Regions from separate parts of the Lactobacillus sp. UMNPBX17 genome, predicted to be linked through region 2. Evidence: a T-box and tRNA genes for the amino acid it is inferred to sense, from the RefSeq annotation. Region 2 holds a T-box; the other holds one or more tRNA genes.
What was found. A T-box is a leader RNA that pairs with one kind of tRNA and senses whether it is charged. The one in region 2 lies ahead of leuS (leucine--tRNA ligase), so its partner is inferred to be a tRNA-Leu.
Positions count from the first base shown of each region.

Region 1: it has a tRNA-Leu gene. The T-box ahead of leuS (leucine--tRNA ligase) is inferred to sense a tRNA for this amino acid. The anticodon was not compared.

Region 1 is NZ_PCYT01000005.1:18,457-24,730, reverse strand. Features, by position in the region: gene pcrA (DNA helicase PcrA) at 1-1,983, opposite strand, end outside; gene CP368_RS01785 (glycoside hydrolase family 73 protein) at 2,070-2,717, opposite strand; tRNA gene CP368_RS01780 (tRNA-Leu) at 2,802-2,889, opposite strand; gene CP368_RS01775 (SprT family protein) at 2,955-3,425, opposite strand; gene CP368_RS01770 (glycosyltransferase family 32 protein) at 3,413-4,111, opposite strand; gene CP368_RS01765 (oligosaccharide flippase family protein) at 4,114-5,544, opposite strand; gene CP368_RS01760 (CDP-glycerol glycerophosphotransferase family protein) at 5,549-6,274, opposite strand, start outside.
Region 2 is NZ_PCYT01000051.1:2,466-8,739, reverse strand. Features, by position in the region: gene CP368_RS07705 (MDR family MFS transporter) at 1-92, shown strand, start outside; gene CP368_RS07700 (polyprenyl synthetase family protein) at 132-1,112, opposite strand; gene CP368_RS07695 (phosphatase PAP2 family protein) at 1,249-1,911, opposite strand; T-box leader at 1,968-2,160, shown strand; gene leuS (leucine--tRNA ligase) at 2,201-4,615, shown strand; gene CP368_RS07685 (polysaccharide biosynthesis protein) at 4,709-6,274, shown strand, end outside.

The sequences.
Region 1 (6,274 bases), on a different contig from region 2:
AGATTTAATAAAGCTACTTTGAAGTTGATTGCTTTCTTCTTTTTGCAAATCTTTAGGATCAATTTCATCCAAAAATCTTGAAGGTGGATTATTTTGCATACGACCGTACATCATCCGTGAATATGCATTAGTCAAATAAAGTTCCTTCTTAGCTCTAGTAATTCCTACATAAGCTAAACGGCGCTCTTCTTCAAGTTCATTATCATCCATCATTGCTCGCTGCAATGGGAACAACCCATCTTCCATGCCGACCAAGAAAACAACTGGGAATTCTAGACCTTTAGCAGCATGCAAAGTCATTAAAGCAACTTGATTATCATCTTCATCTAAATCATCCTGATCACTCAATAATGAAACTTCTGCCAAGAAGTCACTCAACGGATTTGATTCATCTTCATCGGGTTCATAATGATCATCAAAACGCTTAGTAACTGATAAGAATTCATCCAAGTTCTCTAATCTAGTTTCAGCTTCAATAGTATTTTCCGCTCTTAAAGCATCAGTATATTCAAAGTCAGACAAGATCTTTTCAGTTAAACCAGTTACGCCATGCGTTTGTGCATAAGCTATTGCATCCCTCAATTTTGTGCCAAAATCGCTTAACTTTTTAGCAGCTCTGGTATTAATTGGACTTTCTGCCACATGATCCATGGCATCCAAGGCATTATAGTGATTTTCATCCGCAAATGCCAACAACTTATCCACAGTCGCTGCACCAATACCACGCTTAGGCACATTGATAATACGATTCATGCTCATTGTATCCGCAGGATTTGCGACCAACTTCAAGTAAGCCATAATGTCCTTAATTTCTTTACGGTCGTAGAATTTGTGACCTCCCACGATTTGATAAGGAATATTTGATTTAACAAAAGCTTCTTCGACTGTACGTGATTGGGCGTTAGTTCGATAAAGAATGGCAAAATCTTTGTAAGTGCGTTTTTTAGCTTCTACTTCTTCCTTAATTTTCGAAATAATGTAGTGGGATTCATCATCACCACTTTGAGCTTGATAATAAGTAACCTTGGCACCCTCGCCTTGATCAGTCCATAAATTCTTTGCCTTACGGTTCTGATTATTTTTAATCACTGAGTTTGCGGCTGATAAGATATGACCAGTTGAACGGTAATTCTGTTCTAGCTTAACAGTTCTAACTCCATCAGTTTTGTAATCTTGCTCAAAATTCATGATGTTTTCCATGTTAGCACCACGCCAGCCATAGATTGACTGATCAGCATCCCCAACTACACAAATATTTTTATATTGTGCAGCTAATGCATGACAGAGTTCATACTGAGCTTGGTTAGTATCCTGATATTCATCTACCAAAATGTAACGGAACTTATTTTGATAATAATGAAGAGTATCTGGATCTTTTTTAAATAAAACCAAAGTCTGCATAATCAAATCGTCAAAGTCCATAATTTGATCACGGCGCAGTCTTCTTTGATATTCTTCATATACCTTAGCTGCCATTTTATCAAAAGGTGAACTAGCACTTGCAGCAAAAGCCTTAGGATCAAGCAAGTCGTTCTTTCCATTAGAAATAGCAGACAAAATTCCACGTGGATCGTACATCTTAGGATTAATGTTCAAATCCTTTTCAATATGTTTTACCAAAGTCAATTGTTCTGCAGAATCCGCAATAGAAAAGTTATGACTATAGCCAATCTTATCAGCGTCTCTACGCAAAATTCGAACACAAAGGGCGTGGAAAGTCGACATCCAAATATTTTGAGCGGCTGGCCCTAGCAATTTTTGTTCACGCTCACGCATTTCATTAGCCGCCTTATTGGTGAAGGTAATGGCTAAAATATTCCATGGTGCAACTTGATTTTCTTCAACTAAGTAGGCTATTCGTCTAGTTAAAACAGAAGTTTTACCAGAACCTGCCCCAGCAACGACCAACAGTGGTCCTTCTGTAGTTTCAACCGCTTTTTTCTGTTGCGGATTCAAACCGGCTAAGATAGATTTTTCGCTCATTATTGTCCCCTTCACAAAAAATAAATTTACTAATGCAACTCGAATATTATACCAAAAAAAGCAGCATTCATTTTGCTGCTTTACTTTTACTTATCATATTTTTCCAAATCAAATTGTTCAATCAAATTAATCAATTTATCCGCATAATCAGGATCGGTAGCGTAGCCATCAGTAACCAAAGCCTTCGCCTGAGTCTTATAGTCTTTAGAAGCTAAGACATGCTTATATTGTTGATGATTCCAAGTCGTTCCATTTTGGAATAGACGCGCATGGGCTCTAATCGATGCCTCATATGAATCATAAATTTGAAAGCGTGCCTTAACAGTGATCCACTTGCCCTTAACATATTCCTTAGTTGTCATCACCGCAGAAGTATTAGGATTAGTTCCCTTCACTCCAAATAAATTATTATATTTTTGTGATAAATCGCTTTGCCCGTAATTACTTTCAAGACAAGCTTGGGCAACAGTAATACTTGGTAATAAATCGTATGATTTATCTACTTCACGGGCAATCGGCCCAATCTTTTTAATAAATGCTTTCTTTTGCCGTAATAATTTTGCGGCTTCTTGTTCACGCTGCAGTTGTGCTTGTCTAATTTGTTCAGATTGAATTGCATATCTTCTGTAGTAATGAAAACCTACATATGCCACTAACAAAATAAACAAAATGATAAACACACGTACAACGGTCTTTACGCTTTTAGGTATCCTTGACTTACGCTTTTTTGCCATAATACTTATTTCCTTTAATTCATTAAGTAAAGTATAACCTATTTTTGTGTAAAAAAAAGAAGTCGCTCACTGCGACTTCTTAATTGGTGCGGGCGAGAAGACTCGAACTTCCACGATCTAAAGCGATCACAAGATCCTTAGTCTTGCGCGTCTGCCATTCCGCCACGCCCGCGGCACATCAACTATAATAGACTAAATCTAAGAGATGTGCAAGGGAAAATTGAAAATAATTTAAATTTATTTATTAGAAACTTTAAAATTTTGCTCTAAACGCAGCTGCCTCTTGCATTTACCGCATCTATACCTTCTAGTATTAATTCGGCGCATACGCGGATAATGCAAGCCGCAATTTTCACAGACATAAATATAATTAAATTTTTTACGCCGACGCAAGCCTATATCGGGTGCATAGCGACTGCCACCTACTTTTTGGAGCAAAATTTTAAAATCACGATCGCGATGATGATAACCACGATGCAATAAATGCAAGTGATAGTGACACAATTCATGCTTAATAATGCCTACCAAATATTCATGATATTGTGGCGCTAAAAAATGCGCATTAATTTCAATATGATGATCATCAAGGTGGTAACGTCCACCTGTTGTCGTCATTCGGCGATTGATTTTTATCTGATGCAAAAATGGTCTATTAAAACATTGCAGAGAAATTTGCTCTATTAAATTTTGTAATTCTACCGAATCCATTTAGCATATCGCCCAGCCTGTTTTGGAGTATTGATATGACGTTTTAAATCCGTTACGATCTTATGCTTAAAAGAATGCTTGCCGTTCATCCAAGTCCCTGTAAAAAGATGGATAGACTTGGAATCTTTGGAAGGATTGCACAATACGCCGTCTGGATAAACATGAATGCCCTCTTTAAGCATTTGTTCTTTATTACCAATTTTTAGACCATATTTATCTATCAAGATGTCAGTAACCGAAATGCTGTTGACTCCTGCCATTTGATTATGAGAATCGAATTCAAAACTGCGATCTTGATAATAATCTAAAATATCTTGCATGAAGGGATGCTTTTTCTCTGCACCAAAAATTGCGGCTGAGAGATAATCTTTGTTCTCAAAGCCAATAAAAGCCTGATCTTTTAACAAAGGAGTTAGATCATCAATTACGCGCACATCGGTATCCAAATAAATACCACCCTGCTCATAAATTGCCCGTGCACGAATATAGTCAGAAACAAAGGCCCATTTTTTAGCCTGATAGGCCTGCTCAATATATTTATTTTCATGCATGTCAAAATTATCTTCATTCCATTCAATGAATTGATAAGCAGGCAGATTTTTCTTCCAGGTCGCAATACATTCTTTAATTATTTTTGACTTAGGATTATGACCTACCCAAACATAATGAATTATTTTTGGTATCATTTTTAACCTCGTTTAAAGAAATTCTTGAGCAGTTTAACAATATCTTCGTTAAAGTCCAACTTAAACAGGAACATCAAGCCCAAATAAATTACGAGCATGATAATTGATTTAACTGCCATATTGAAAAATGCAGATGAAATAAAGTTAGGCATCAGCATCCCTGCAGCTAAGGTAATCAAAGCAATTGCAATATATTTAGGCACATCATGAAAGACATATGTAAATTGATAGCCATCGCGTACTACCCACAGTCTAAGTATCAACACAACAAATTCAGTAATTAAAATGGCGATCATTGCTCCCATCGCACCATATGGACGGTCTAGCACGTAACTTAAAACAATTTCTAAAATCGCTCCAATTACGACCGGAAAAGCATAATCACGGTCCCGACTATTAGCCAGAGCAAACTGATTAGCAAAAACCCCACCGGTTGGAATCATGATAATGGTTAAGGTAAACCAAAACATCAACGGTGTCATTGGAATATATTGATTTCCGAAAAAGAATGGCACGAATTGTTTAGTATTAGCCATAATGATTACTGCAAATAATGTCCCCAACATTACCGTGGCTTCTAGGGACTTCTTCATCACTACCTTTTGTGCTTCTTTTCCTTCACTGGCCATCTTCGGCATGATAACAAGCGAAATACTAGTGATTACGCCTAAGATCATGTTTGAGATTCTTTGCGAATTATCATAAAAAGAAACCTGGGTTGAACTTGAAAAAAGCCCCAAAATTGGTTTATCTAACGATGTATAAATTTGGGTCGCAATCTGCGGAATCATTAGCGTACCAATCGCAATTGCCGTCTTTTTGAACTTATAAAAATGAGCGACTGGCTTGCCTACATAACGGTGAATGTCAAACCAAAAGACAAAGGACCCAAGCATAGTCGAAACCGACATGATTAACAAATACTTCCACAAGTCTGCTGGTGATTTTACCCATAATAAGATCAATACAACGCTGACTAGTTTTACACAAGTATTTTTCAAAACAACTCGGCCGAAGTCGGCTAACCCTTGGAAGAACCATGAGATATCCACTTGTGCAGAAATCAAATATGGCACCATTAATAATAGATAAAACCAATATTGAATATGGAATACTGTAGTAATAAAAACAGTAAAAGCAATAGTAATAATCCCAGCAATCCCCTGGAAATACCATAATCCCCAAAATGCTTTAGTTAAATCTTCAGGTGTACCATACGTCCGTGTTTTTGAAATCGTCCGCATCCCCACATAAGAAACTGACAAAATACAAAAGATCATCAAAAATTGGACTGTGTTATTAACACTACTGTAGATTCCATAAGTTTTTGGCCCTAATACCCTTGAAAGATAGGGTACTGTAATCAGCGGTACTAAAACGATAAAGATCTGATAAACCGCATTATATAAGATATTTAAAAATGTTTTACGCAATACCTTAACCTCGATATTCTTGAGTCATATATTCAAAGACATTTTGACAGTATGAATCACCCTTAGCCTCACTGGTTAAATGCAGCCAGTAAAGACGCCGATTGACAATTTGTTGATTATCAAGATGATCCAAATTATTGATTAATTCCGCTTCTGAATTAACGCAAATACCCGGTGTAATTTCATCATACGGACTAAGCAGAAGTCCACGCGTCTTTTTATATTGCTGTAAGAAGTTAGTGACAAAGACAATCGGTTTATTAAGATGCAGATAATCGAAATAAATCGATGAAAAATCGGTCATCAAGAAATCGGTATCGCCCAAGAGTTCATACAAATCATAATTGTGGTCAAATAAGTAATCATTGTTTAAAAAGGCAATGTTGGAATAATTACTCTTGAAGTTAGCGAATAAGCGCATTTCGTAGGGATGCAATTTCACAATTAAGTATTGATGTCGCTTAGCTAATTCGGCGTTTAATTTTTCCCCATCGAAGTCTTCAAATGCAAAAAAGTTACCTTCTTTGATTTTATCCATAATCGTCTTATCTTCTAACTCATACCTAAACGTAGGCATGTAAATCCCGATCTGTGCTTCTGAATCAGTAGTGTTAAACAAATCTTTTAATAATTGCTTTTTGCTAATAACAGGCTTATCTAGTAGATCTAGACGAGGAAAGCCTAACTTATGGTACTTTTCAGTTTCGATCGCCATACAGGCGCTCATGAG
Region 2 (6,274 bases):
TAAAAGCCGTATATTTTGTTTCATTAATCGTGATAATTGTTTCCATCGTTTTGAACCGAACATATCGTGATCAAAAAATTAATACCAAATAAAAAATCCAGATGCATCTTTAATGCGTCTGGATTTTTGTTTTAAAAGCTGCGTTTCAACAATTGTTGCGGCATTTTCTTAAGTAATGTTGTTGCACTATTATTTGGAAAAATAGCTAAACAGTCAACCGCTTTTTGGGCATAATCTTGAGCGAGTTTCCTACTTTTCTCAATAACGGAACTATTAACGAGAATTTCTTGAATCAGTTGCATATCTGAAACGGACATTTCGCGTTTTTTATTTAAAATAGGCAACAGCTTTTGTCTTAACTCGGGCTGATCAAGTGCAAGCAAAAGTGGCAAGGAATAAACACCGGTAGCTAAATCTTCTAAAGTAGGCTTATTGAGTTTGTCGCTGCCTGTGTAGTCTAATAAATCATCTACAATTTGAAATGCGATTCCTAGATTTTCTCCAAAATTGGCTAAAGCTTCACTTTCTTCGGCATTCCCACCCGCAAAATGTGCACCTTCTTCAGCTGCTAAACGGAAGAGGGCGGCGGTTTTACCTTTGATATCGTTTAGATAATCCGTAAAGGTCTGCTCTAAGTTAAAGCGTTCAGCCATTTGACCGAGTTCTCCATTTAAAATATGGCTCATAGTTTGCGCGTTGCGCACCAGATACTCGTGTTCTGCAGTTGTATCCAGCATTAAATCAAAAAAGTTGGTGAATAATAAATCACCAGCGTACACAGCGACATCTTTGCCAAACTCTGCTTGAATGCTGATATTGCCTCTACGCAGATCAGAATCATCGATGATATCATCATGAATCAAAGTTGCCATATGCAAAATTTCGATAGATGAAGCTAAATTAATAGTTTGTTGATTAACTTTTCCGACTACATGTGCTGCTAATAATAAAAGGCTGGGGCGCAGATATTTGCCACCGTTGTCGGCCATTGTTAATAAAGCAGTCTGTAAACTCTGATGAGGAGTTTGAATGGTGTGCTGAATCAAAGCATCGACTTCAGCTAATTCATCAGCAATAAGTGGATATTTTTTCCAAGGCTTAAAATTTTTCATAAATCGTTTCCTTAAACTAATAAAATTATTATCGTTTAATTGATTTGTTCAAATAGTTACATTACTTATTATTACGCAGATTGTGAATCTAACCAACAAAAAAACTAGTGAAAATTAAATTCACTAGTCTTTTTGTTTATTTTCGCGATTTTTCTAACATTTTTGGTTCAATGTAAAAGTGGTATAAGAATGAATAACCAAGTAAAACAAAGGTAATTCCTTCAATCCAACCTCCAAAGACATCAGATGGATAATGCACATGGACGAATATTCTTGTGTAGCCGATCAAGATCGGGAACAACGCCCAAATGATAATTAATAGAGTTTTCCAGAATTTGCTTTTAATTAATAAAATTGTCAAGATAATTAAAACTCCAAATAATGCGGCACTACCAACTGAGTGACCTGATGGAAAACTGTAGCCATCGGCATAAACTAAATGGTGAACGGTTGGACGTTGGCGCTCAACTGCGTGTTTGATAATCCAGTTATAACCGTTGGCACAGATCATGACGCCTGCTGTGAACCAAGCATAAGCATATTGTTTAAACGTAATTAAAAGAATAAATAAGATAATTGTTTCTATCGTAATCGTGCTGGTATTGCCTAAATTGGTAAAAGTTTTTGCAAAAGCGACATTTGTCGGATTATTATTGCAGACAATGCTGATGACTGCATTGTCGAAACTGTGGATAAACGGTGAACCAGATGAAACAAGCATCGCCCACGCTGCGTAGATGACCACAAAGATTATCCCTGGAACCAGAGTATCTCTTGGTGGATTTTTTGTATTAATCAAAAAAAGTCTCCCCTTGTAATTTTTAGCATTTGTGGTAAATTATAATCATTATCTATAAGAAAATAAAGGTCAGGAAGTAGTAACAAGGATATTTTTTCAGAGAGAGACTGGTTGCTGTGAAGTCTTAGAATGGAATTGTGAACTTGTCCTGGTATTGAAACCTATCGTTGCCATCCGCGTTAAGGAGCGATTAAGGGTCACATTTTTGATGTGGAACTTAGGTGGTACCGCGATTATTTCGTCCTATGATTGATAGAATCATAGGACTTTTTTGTTAGAGAGGAAAAATATGTATAATCACAAAGTTGTCGAAAAGAAATGGCAAGATTATTGGGCAAAGCATGATACCTTCAAGACAGGTACAGATCCCAAGAAGAAAAATTATTATGCATTGGACATGTTCCCATTCCCATCTGGTAAGGGACTTCACGTAGGTCATCCAGAAGGATATACTGCAACCGATATTGTCTCACGTATGAAGCGTGCACAAGGCTATAATGTGCTTCACCCAATGGGTTGGGATGCATTTGGTCTTCCAACAGAACAATATGCTTTAAAGACTGGTGAAGATCCAGCAGTTGTTACTAAAAACAATATTGCCAACTTTAAGCGTCAACTTAACAAGTTAGGCTTTTCATACGACTGGGATCGTGAAATTACTACTAGTGATCCTAACTACTACAAGTGGACTCAATGGGTCTTTGAACAAATGTATAAGAAGGGCCTTGCTTATGAAGCTGAAGTTCCAGTTAACTGGTCACCAGACCTTGGTACTGTTGTAGCTAACGAAGAAGTTATTGATGGTAAAACTGAACGTGGTGGTTACCCAGTATACCGTCGTAATATGCGTCAATGGATGCTTAAGATGACTGCTTATGCCGACCGTTTGCTTGAAGATTTGGACGGCTTGGATTGGCCAGAACCAGTTAAGGAAATGCAAAGAAACTGGATTGGCCGTTCAGTTGGTGCTCAAGTAACCTTCAAGATTAAGGGCAGCGACAAGACCTTCGATATCTTTACTACTCGTCCTGATACTTTATTCGGTTGTTCATATACTGTTCTTGCTCCAGAAAACAAGTTGGTACAAGAAATTACTACTGATGCACACAGAGACGAAGTTAATGCCTACATCAAGAAGATTGAATCAAAATCAGACCTTGAAAGAACTGACTTGAACAAGGACAAGACTGGTGTATTTACTGGTGCTTACGCAATTAACCCAGTTAATGGCAAGGAAGTTCCGATTTGGATTTCAGATTACGTATTGGCAAGTTACGGTACTGGTGCGGTTATGGCAGTTCCAGCTCACGATGATCGTGACTATGATTTTGCTAAAAAGTTTGATTTGCCAATTAATCAAGTACTTGAAGGTGGCAACTTATCTAAGGCTGCCTTCACTGAAGATGGTCCACACATTAACTCAGAATTCTTGAATGGTTTGGACATCAAGGATGCCAAGAAGAAGATGGTTGACTGGCTTGAAGAACACAACTGCGGTGAAAAGAAAGTTAACTACAAGCTTCGTGACTGGGACTTCAGTCGTCAACGTTACTGGGGTGAACCAATTCCAGTTATCCACTGGGAAGACGGTACTACTTCACTTGTTCCAGAGGATCAACTTCCACTTCGTTTACCACATGCAACTGATATCAAGCCATCCGGTACTCCAGAAAGTCCATTAGCTAACTTAACTGACTGGGTAAACGTAGTTGATGAAAATGGTCGAAAAGGTAAGCGTGAAACCAACACTATGCCTAACTGGGCTGGTTCAAGTTGGTACTACTTACGTTATGTTGATCCACACAATGATAAAGAATTAGCTGATTACGACTTATTGAAGCAATGGCTTCCAGTTGACCTTTACATCGGTGGTGCAGAACATGCAGTTCGTCACCTTCTTTACGCTAGATTCTGGCACAAGGTTCTTTACGACTTGGGTGTTGTTCCAACCAAGGAACCATTCCAACGTTTGTACAACCAAGGCTTAATCTTGAAGAACCACGAAAAGATGTCTAAGTCAAAGGGTAACGTAGTTAACCCAGATGAAGTGATCGATGAATACGGTGCAGATTCACTTAGAATGTACGAAATGTTCATGGGACCACTTGATGCTTCAATTGACTGGGATGACAATGGTCCAGCATCAACTAAGAAGTTCTTAGATCGTGTATGGCGTTTGTTTGTTAACGACCTTGACCTTAAGGCAATTCCACAAGAAAGAATTGTGGATAAAAACGATGGTGAACTCGACAAGGTTTATGCAGAAACTGTTAAGAAGGTTACTGAAGACTTTGACGCTCTTCACTTCAACACCGCTATTTCTCAAATGATGGTCTTCATCAATGCTGCGCAAAAGGCTAAGAGTATTCCACGTGAATACGCAGAAGGATTTGTTAAGCTTTTGGCTCCAGTTGCTCCACACATGATGGAAGAAATCTGGCAAGTATTTGGTCATGATGAATCAATTACTTATGCTAAGTGGCCAACTTATGATCCAGCTAAGTTAGTTGAATCAACTGTGGAAATTATGGTTCAAGTTAACGGTAAGCTTCGTGGTAAGTTCCAAGCAGCTAAGGATGCAGATCGTGATGCTGTTCAAAAAGAAGCTATGGCTTTACCACACGTACAAAAATTCTTGGAAGGTAAGGACGTTAAGAAGGTTATCGTTGTACCTAACAAGATTGTTAATATCGTTGCTAAATAAGTTAAGTTTTTCCTAAAAGCTTTATGAAGTTGAGCTTTATGAAGCAAATTGAGTGACAATTAATTAGTTAATACTTTTTATTAGGAAAAATTGATGGAAGAAGAAAATAATTTAGATAGCAAAGATACACAAAGCACATTTTTAAAGGGCTCTGCCTGGATGACCTTTGGGTCGATTGCTTCTAGAATCTTAGGTGCGTTGTATATTATTCCTTGGTATGCCTGGATGGGTGACTATGGGAATATTGCCAATGCCTTAACTGCGCGAAGTTATAATATTTATACGATATTTATTCTAATTTCGACGGCCGGAATTCCGGGAGCGATTGCCAAACAGGTGGCTAAGTATAATGCCTTAAATGAATATGGAATTGGGCGAAAATTATTCCATAAAGGGTTAATTTTAATGGCCTTCTTGGGAGTAATTTCTGCTGCGATCATGTATTTTGCCTCACCGCTACTGGCATCTAACGGTAGTCAAAGCGATCCAAGACAAATTGCAGTTATGCGTAGTTTGTCTTATGCGATTTTGATTATTCCGATCTTGAGTATCATGCGTGGGTACTTCCAAGGGTATGCGGACATGATGCCAAGTGCGATGTCACAGTTTGTGGAGCAATTTGCTCGAGTAGTTTGGATGCTTTTAACGGCATTTGTAATCATGCAAGTGCAGCACGGCTCTTATGTTCATGCCGTTATCCAGTCAAACTTGGCTGCCGCAATTGGTGCCGCATTTGGGATTGGCCTGTTAGTTTGGTTCTTGTTTTCACGGCGAAAACAATTAGATAATTTGGTTGCTAATTCGAATAATCGGTTAAAAGTTTCCACAACCGAACTATTTGCGGAAATTATTGAACAGGCAATTCCATTTATTATTATCGATTCAGGAATAACTTTATTCTCATTAGTAGACCAATATACATTCCACCCAATGATTGCAGGGCTGGTTCATGCAAGTTCAGATACAATTGAAGATTGGTATGCATTATTTGGTCTTAATGCCAATAAGTTGATCATGATTATCGTGTCTTTGGCAAGTGCAATGGCAGTGACAGCGATTCCGCTTTTGTCAGCTGCACATACTAGAGGCGATTTTAAGAGCATCTCTAAGCAAATTGCTAATACGATGGACTTGTTCTTGTTCGTGATGATTCCTGCTGCATTCGGAATGGCCGCTATTAGTAAACCGATTTATACGGTTTTCTATGGCCCAGATCCATTAGGTAGCAATGTTTTATACTTGTCATCATTTACTGCAATCAGTTTAGGACTTTTTACAGTATTGATGGCGGTTTTGCAAGGTTTGTCAGAAAATGGATTGGCAATAAAATATTTAGTTTTAGGTTTAATCCTGAAGGGCATTTTGCAATATCCGATGATCTTTTTGTTCAAGATTTATGGACCGTTAGTTGCAACCAACTTAGGCTTATTGGTGATTGTTCTGTTGTCATTGAAGCACTTAGAAGTACAGTATGACTTTAATTTGAATAGAACAAGCCGCCGCTTGGTTGGTATTACCGCATTTTCGATAGGGATGTTCCTAATTGTTAAATTAGTTGAGATGGGCTTAGGCAAGTTCTTAAACCCAGATCATAGAATATCTGCCTTGATTCTGGTAATTTTATCAGTAGTCGTGGGAATTGTCTTTTATGGCTTAGCC